One region of the Pantoea sp. SO10 genome, then DNA from elsewhere that is predicted to be linked to it. Evidence: predicted binding sites of a transcription regulator. Region 1 holds the regulator's gene; each other region holds the start of a gene.
The links. The regulator CRP, encoded in region 1, controls carbon source genes, mostly activating them, when cyclic AMP is high. The targets are predictions, from matches to a motif close to ATGTGANNNNNNTCACAT.
Positions count from the first base shown of each region.

Region 2: FCN45_RS03585 (iron-containing alcohol dehydrogenase) is a predicted target of CRP. The motif match lies at 1,132-1,149, and genes of this name have one in related genera.
Region 3: FCN45_RS03775 (CdaR family transcriptional regulator) is a predicted target of CRP. The motif match lies at 1,190-1,207, and genes of this name have one in related genera.

Region 1 covers NZ_CP040095.1:3,844,380-3,846,651, reverse strand. The annotation lists gene FCN45_RS17840 (YccS/YhfK family putative transporter) at 1-979, opposite strand, end outside; gene crp (cAMP-activated global transcriptional regulator CRP) at 1,038-1,670, opposite strand; gene FCN45_RS17830 (OsmC family protein) at 1,977-2,272, shown strand, end outside.
Region 2 covers NZ_CP040095.1:795,340-797,611, forward strand. The annotation lists gene FCN45_RS03585 (iron-containing alcohol dehydrogenase) at 1-1,028, opposite strand, end outside; gene FCN45_RS03590 (four-carbon acid sugar kinase family protein) at 1,211-2,272, shown strand, end outside.
Region 3 covers NZ_CP040095.1:837,473-839,744, forward strand. The annotation lists gene degP (serine endoprotease DegP) at 1-1,119, shown strand, start outside; gene FCN45_RS03775 (CdaR family transcriptional regulator) at 1,304-2,272, shown strand, end outside.

The DNA of each region.
Region 1 (2,272 bases):
CGCGGGCGATGCGACTGAAGTGATACAGGCAGAAGTTGCCGACCGGATTATCCGGATGCTGGCGTGCAATTTTCTCCAGCGCGCCGAGCTGTTTCTCCATGTGAAAACGATCCGGCAGCTGATGGTAGAGAATCGCATCCGCCAGCACGCGCAGCCGCGCCGAGATAATTTTGGCGTTCCAGCGAATCACCGCTTCAGCGTGGCTCTCCTCAACCAGCTTCTGCACCTCTTCGGGCTGATGCAAACTCACGGAGATGTGTTCCTGTAAATCCAGCGCAACCTGGAAAGCGCGCGTCAGGCGTTTGTGGCTGTTATCGCGGCTCGCCGACAGCATATGCATTTGCTGATAACAGGTGGTGATGAGGTCGACCGCCTTTTGCTGGCGCGCCAGCAGCGGCGGCAGCGCTTTCTCTGGATCGGTCAGCTGCGTCAGTAAGGTGTATTTGGCATCGCAGTAATCCGCCAGCTCGCGGAACAGCAGGCTGAGCGATTCGCGCATCGGCTGCTCTTTCCACAGCCAGAACCAGAACCAGTTGAACAAGCCGTACCACAGCGTGCCGCCAATATAGAGCAGCGGCGGCACCCATATCGGCATGCGTCCCACTAAGCTGAGCGTAAAGATGGCGGCGATGAGTGTGGCGGGCAGCAGGCGCGCGTGCAGCGGGCCGATTTCGCCGGTTACGCCAATCAGCAGCGGCAGCGCCAGTAAAATCAGCGGCAGCGGTATCTGGTAAGCGGTGAGGATTTGCATCAGGAAACTGCCGGTGGCAAACAGCGAACCACCCACAATCAGGCGTTTGAAGAAGCGTTTGTGCGGCGTATCCAGTCCCGCCATGTTGCAGCAGGCGGGCACTAACGAGAACAGCAGACCTTTTTGCAGATCGCCAAACAGCCAACCGAGAGCCACAGGCAGGCACAGCACCAGCGTTTGCCGCAGCGCATAGTTAACTTCGGGATGATAGATGATTCGGCGCCACATCAGCTCATCGCAAATAGAAACGGCGCGATGTTGCCATCACGCCGTGGGTGAGAAGAAATTAGCGGGTGCCGTAAACGACGATGGTTTTACCGTGTGCGGAGATCAGGTTCTGATCTTCCAGCATTTTCAGGATACGACCCACGGTTTCGCGTGAGCAGCCCACGATCTGACCAATCTCCTGACGGGTGATTTTGATTTGCATCCCGTCTGGGTGAGTCATCGCATCTGGCTGTTTGGCCAGATTTAGCAGCGTTTGCGCAATACGTCCGGTGACATCGAGGAAGGCAAGGTTGCCCACTTTCTCAGATGTCACTTGCAGACGACGCGCCATTTGCGAAGAAAGTCGCATTAAAATATCCGGGTTTACCTGAATCAGCTGACGGAATTTTTTGTATGAAATTTCAGCCACTTCGCAGGCAGACTTCGCACGCACCCAAGCACTACGTTCCTGGCCTTCTTCGAAAAGACCGAGTTCGCCGATGAAATCCCCCTGATTGAGGTAGGAGAGAATCATCTCTTTGCCTTCTTCATCTTTAATCAGTACCGCTACGGAACCTTTTACGATGTAGTACAGCGTTTCCGCTTTCTCACCCTGATGGATGAGCGTGCTTTTGGATGGATATTTGTGAATATGGCAATGGGACAGGAACCATTCGAGTGTAGGGTCTGTTTGCGGTTTGCCGAGAACCATTCGCTATTATCCTCTGTTGTAATCGTGCCCAAAACACAGGGGGCATTTTTTTCCCTGTCAGGCGGTTTAATCGTCGAGCGTTTCCAGTAAAGGAAAAATTATTCCGGGTGGACTCTTAAGCTACGCTTTTGATTCTTCCGGCCTTCGTCTGTGATGACGAAAATATTTTCAGCACTGTTTGTAGCACAGCTTTTGCGAGCTGTCTTGTGTTGTCTCGCTTCAGCAGAAGGGGGATTACTCTGGATTGCTGTTTGTCAGGTGAAAGCGTACTCTGGCGGCAAAACCGCCGCTTCAGGAGAAAGAATCATGCAGGCACGAGTGAAATGGGTGGAAGGTCTTACCTTTCTCGGAGAATCCTCATCCGGCCATCAGGTATTGATGGATGGTAATTCCGGTGATAAAGCGCCAAGTCCAATGGAGATGGTGCTGATGGCCGCGGGCGGCTGTAGCGCTATTGATGTGGTGTCGATCCTGCAAAAAGGGCGCAGCGATGTGGCCGATTGCGAAGTGAAGCTCACATCGGAACGCCGTGAAGAAGCGCCACGCATTTTTACCCACATCAACCTGCATTTTATTGTCAGCGGTAAAGCATTGAGCGACAA
Region 2 (2,272 bases), 1.2 Mb from region 1:
AGATGATCCGGGCCGATACCCAGCTCTTCCAGGCTGGCGGGCAGCTTCAGGCGCTTCACCAGTGCGGCAAAATACGTCACCAGCGCGTGGGATTTGGCTTCGTCGTCCAGCGTGATGTCGGCATCCGGCAGCAGATCGTAAACCTGAGCGAATTTGCTCACCGCCGCCGGTCGTACAAAGCGCATGCAGGGCGCAAGGAGAATGGCGTTGGCGACACCGTGCGGCAGGTGATATTTGCCGCCCAGCGGATAAGACATGGCGTGCACCAGATGCGTACCGGCATGCGCAATCGATGCACCACCGTAATAAGATGCCCACAGCATATTCAGGCGCGCTTCGAGATTGTCGGGTTCGGCGATAGTGGTTTCGAGGCTGGCAAACAGCTTTTTCATGCCGATCAGCGCATAGTTATCGCTCACCAGGTTCGCCACGGTCGCGGTAAAGCACTCAATCAAATGGCACAGCGCATCGATACCGGTGGAAGAGGCGATGTGCGGTGGCATGCTGGTGGTGAGTTCTGGCACCAGCGCGACATAATCTGGCAGCATCACCGGCGTGATAATGCCGACTTTGGTCTCTTTCTCGGGAATCGCCAGAATCGCGTTGGGCGTGGCTTCCGAGCCAGTACCTGCGGTGGTCGGAATCAGCAGCGAAGTGGTGCGCGTGTGCGGCTTCTCACCAGCCAGTAACGCCTCCAGCGTCGGCGCATCTTCGACACACAGAATCGACAGCAGCTTAGCGACATCCAGTACGCTACCACCGCCGATGCCAATCACCAGATCCACATCGGTGCTCGGCAGCGCGGCGACAATGGCCGCCACATCGTGCTGGCTAGGCTCTGGCGGCACCGTGTTGACGATGCTCAGGCTGGCAATCTGCTGGGTGAGCTGGGCGATCAGCTTTTGTACCGCCGGAATGCCTTCAATATTTTTATCGGTCACCAGCAGCGCTTTGTCTTTACCTTGCAGTAAATAGCTGAGGTCATTAAGCGCCTGAAAGCCACTGATCACGGTGCTGTTGATATTCATCTCTTACCCTTACGTTTTTTGCGCTGAATGATTGATTTTGCTCAATCGGCGCGAGTTTCATCACTGCAGTGCCTAATTTTATAGGGCAAATTGATTTCGATTAATTTGATCTTGCTCACATATAATCAATCATGATTGAATATAATCATTGCAGCCCGGCAGCGGCCGGAAGAGGAGAAAGCATGACTTCACAGCCATGGAAAACGCCAGTCTTAGTGATTGCCGATGACTTTACCGGCGCTAATGACGCGGGCAGCGGGCTGGCACAAGCCGGAGCGCGTGTGCATGTGCTGTTTGAGAGCAGCACGCCACACGACGCTGGTGCTGCTGATGTGCTGGTGATCAGCACCGATAGCCGTGCAACCAGCGCACAAGAAGCGGCCCGGCGCACGCGAGCTGCCATTGAGCAACATCAGGCCATCGCTAACGACGGTTGGTTATTTAAGAAGATCGATTCCACGCTGCGCGGCAATCCCGGCGCGGAGATCGAAGCCGCGATGCAAGCCAGCGGTAAAACATTAGCCTTAGTGGTGCCGGCGGTGCCGAAGCTGGGACGCACCACGCGTGCGGGTGACGTGTGGATCCATCAGCAGCGTTTGATCGACAGCGAATTCGCCAGCGATCCCAAAACGCCGGTCACCAGCGGCCATGTGCTGACGTGTCTGCAGATGCAGAGCACATTGCCGGGTGAAACCCTCGATCTCGCCACGCTGCGCAGCCATCAACTGGCGCAGGTGCTGGCCAGCAAGCAAGGTTTGCTGGTGGTGGATATCGAGCAGGACGCCGACATTGCCTTGTTGATGGCCGCGGCAGCCACGCTGGAGACGCGTCCGTTGTTGGCCGGAGCGTCCGGGCTCAGCGATGCGCTCGGCGCGTTGCTGGCGGCACGTCAGTCGCGTCCGGTGCTGGCGGTGGTCGGTTCGATGAGCGCCATTGCGCAGCAGCAGATTACACGCCTCGCTAGCCAGCGTGACATCCGCATTATCGACATTGATATCCGTCAGCTGTTTGCCCAACCGGCCTGGCCGCAGGCTGAACGGTGGCAGCAAGAGATGCAGCAGGCGCTGCACGACGGCGCGCATTGCGTGGTACGCACTACCCAACATGCCGGGCAGCGTCATGAGATTGCGCAGTTGTGCCAACAGCATCAGGTTTCTCGTCAGCTATTGGGCGAACGCATCTGCCAGTTTCTCGCGCAGTTAACCCGCCGCGTGTGCCGCGAGGTGCAGCCTGCTGGGCTTTAT
Region 3 (2,272 bases), 1.2 Mb from region 1:
GCGCAGAAACAGCAGTTCCGTGCGCTGGGTTCCGGTGTGGTAATTAACGCGGATAAAGGCTATGTGGTGACCAACAACCACGTGGTGGATAACGCGACCAAAATCCAGGTGCAGCTCAGCGATGGACGTCGTTACGACGCCAAAGTGATCGGTAAAGATCCACAATCAGATATCGCGCTGATTCAGCTGCAGGATGCGAAAAACCTCACCGCAATTAAGATTGCCGACTCCGACAACCTGCGCGTCGGCGATTACACCGTGGCGATTGGTAACCCGTACGGCCTTGGCGAAACGGTGACCTCGGGGATTGTTTCGGCGCTGGGCCGCAGCGGCCTGAACGTTGAAAATTACGAAAACTTCATCCAGACCGATGCGGCGATTAACCGTGGTAACTCCGGTGGCGCATTGGTAAACCTTAACGGCGAGCTGATCGGGATTAACACCGCGATTCTGGCGCCGGACGGCGGCAACATCGGTATCGGCTTTGCGATCCCTAGCTCAATGGTGAAAAACCTTACCGCGCAGATGGTGGAGTACGGTCAGGTGAAACGCGGCGAGCTGGGCATTATGGGCACCGAGCTGAACTCAGAGCTGGCGAAAGCGATGAAAGTCGATGCGCAGCGCGGCGCCTTTGTTAGCCAGGTATTGCCGAACTCTGCTGCGGCGAAAGCCGGCGTGAAAGCGGGTGACGTGGTGGTGTCGATGAACGGTAAAGCGCTGACCAGCTTTGCAGCGCTGCGTGCCGAAGTCGGCTCGCTGCCGGTCGGTACCAAGCTGCAGCTGGGCCTGCTGCGCGAAGGCAAACCGGTGAACGTCAGCGTTGAACTGCAGCAGAGCTCGCAGGATAAAGTGCAGTCCGCCACCATTTACACCGGTATTGAAGGTGCCGATCTCAGCAATATTGATACCAACGGCCAGAAAGGCGTGCGCGTCGATAGCGTCAAGCCTGGCAGCGCAGCGGCGCGAATTGGCTTGAAGAAAGGTGACGTGATTCTGGGTGTCAACCAGCAAGCCGTAGCTAATCTTGGCGAGCTGCGTAAAGTGCTCGACACCAAACCTTCGGTGCTGGCACTTAACGTGCAGCGCGGTGACAGCAGCCTGTATCTGCTGATGCAGTAAGTTTCAGGTTGTTGATAACAGGCGAGCTTTGGCTCGCCTTTTTTGTGTCTGTGCAAATGTCCGGTACTGAATGTGACGCTTACCGCAAATCCCGCATAATCCCGCTGGCTATGTGCAGTTGCACAATGTCAGCGCCGTAACGGATGCGTATTCTGTCTGTTCGTCCTTATCTCCGGAGTGTTTGATGGCCACCTATCATCTCGATGCGCGACTGGCTCAGGATATTGTTGCCCGCACCATGCAAATTATTGATAGCAATGTCAACGTGATGGATGCACGTGGTCGCATCATCGGCAGTGGCGATCGTGAGCGCATTGGCGAATTGCACGAAGGCGCGCTTTTGGTGCTGTCACAAGGGCGTGTGGTAGACATCGACGAAGCGGTGGCAAAACATCTGCACGGCGTGCGTCCTGGCATCAATTTGCCGCTGCGTATTGATGGCGATATCGTCGGCGTGATCGGTTTGACCGGCCAACCGGCAACGCTGCGTCACTACGGCGAATTGGTGTGTATGACCGCCGAAATGATGCTGGAACAGGCGCGTTTGTTACACATGCTGGCGCAAGATAGCCGCTTGCGAGAAGAGCTGGTGCTGAATCTGGTGCGCAGCGAAACCTTATCGCCAGCGCTCAGCGAATGGGCGCAGCGGCTCGGCATCGATCTCAATCAACCGCGCGTGGTGGCGGTGGTGGAAGTGGACAGCGGCCAGCTCGGCGTTGATAGCGCCATGTCCGAGCTGCAACAGCTGCAAACGCTGCTGACCACGCCGGAACGCGACAACCTGATTGCGATTGTTTCACTCACCGAAATGGTGGTGCTGAAACCGGCACTGAATGCGCATGGCCGCTACGATCAGGACGATCATCGCCGCCGCGTGGATCAACTGCTGCAACGCATGAAGGAGAGCGGCCAGGTGCGAATGCGCATCGCGCTCGGCAACTACTTTACCGGTCCCGGCAGCATCGCACGTTCGTACCGCACCGCGCGTACCACCATGATGGTGGGCAAACAGCGCATGCCGGAACAGCGCAGCTATTTTTATCAGGATCTGGTGCTGCCGGTGCTGCTCGACAGTTTACGCGGCGGCTGGCAGGCCAACGAACTGGCGCGCCCGCTGGCAAAGCTGAAAAGCATGGATAACAATGGCTTGCTG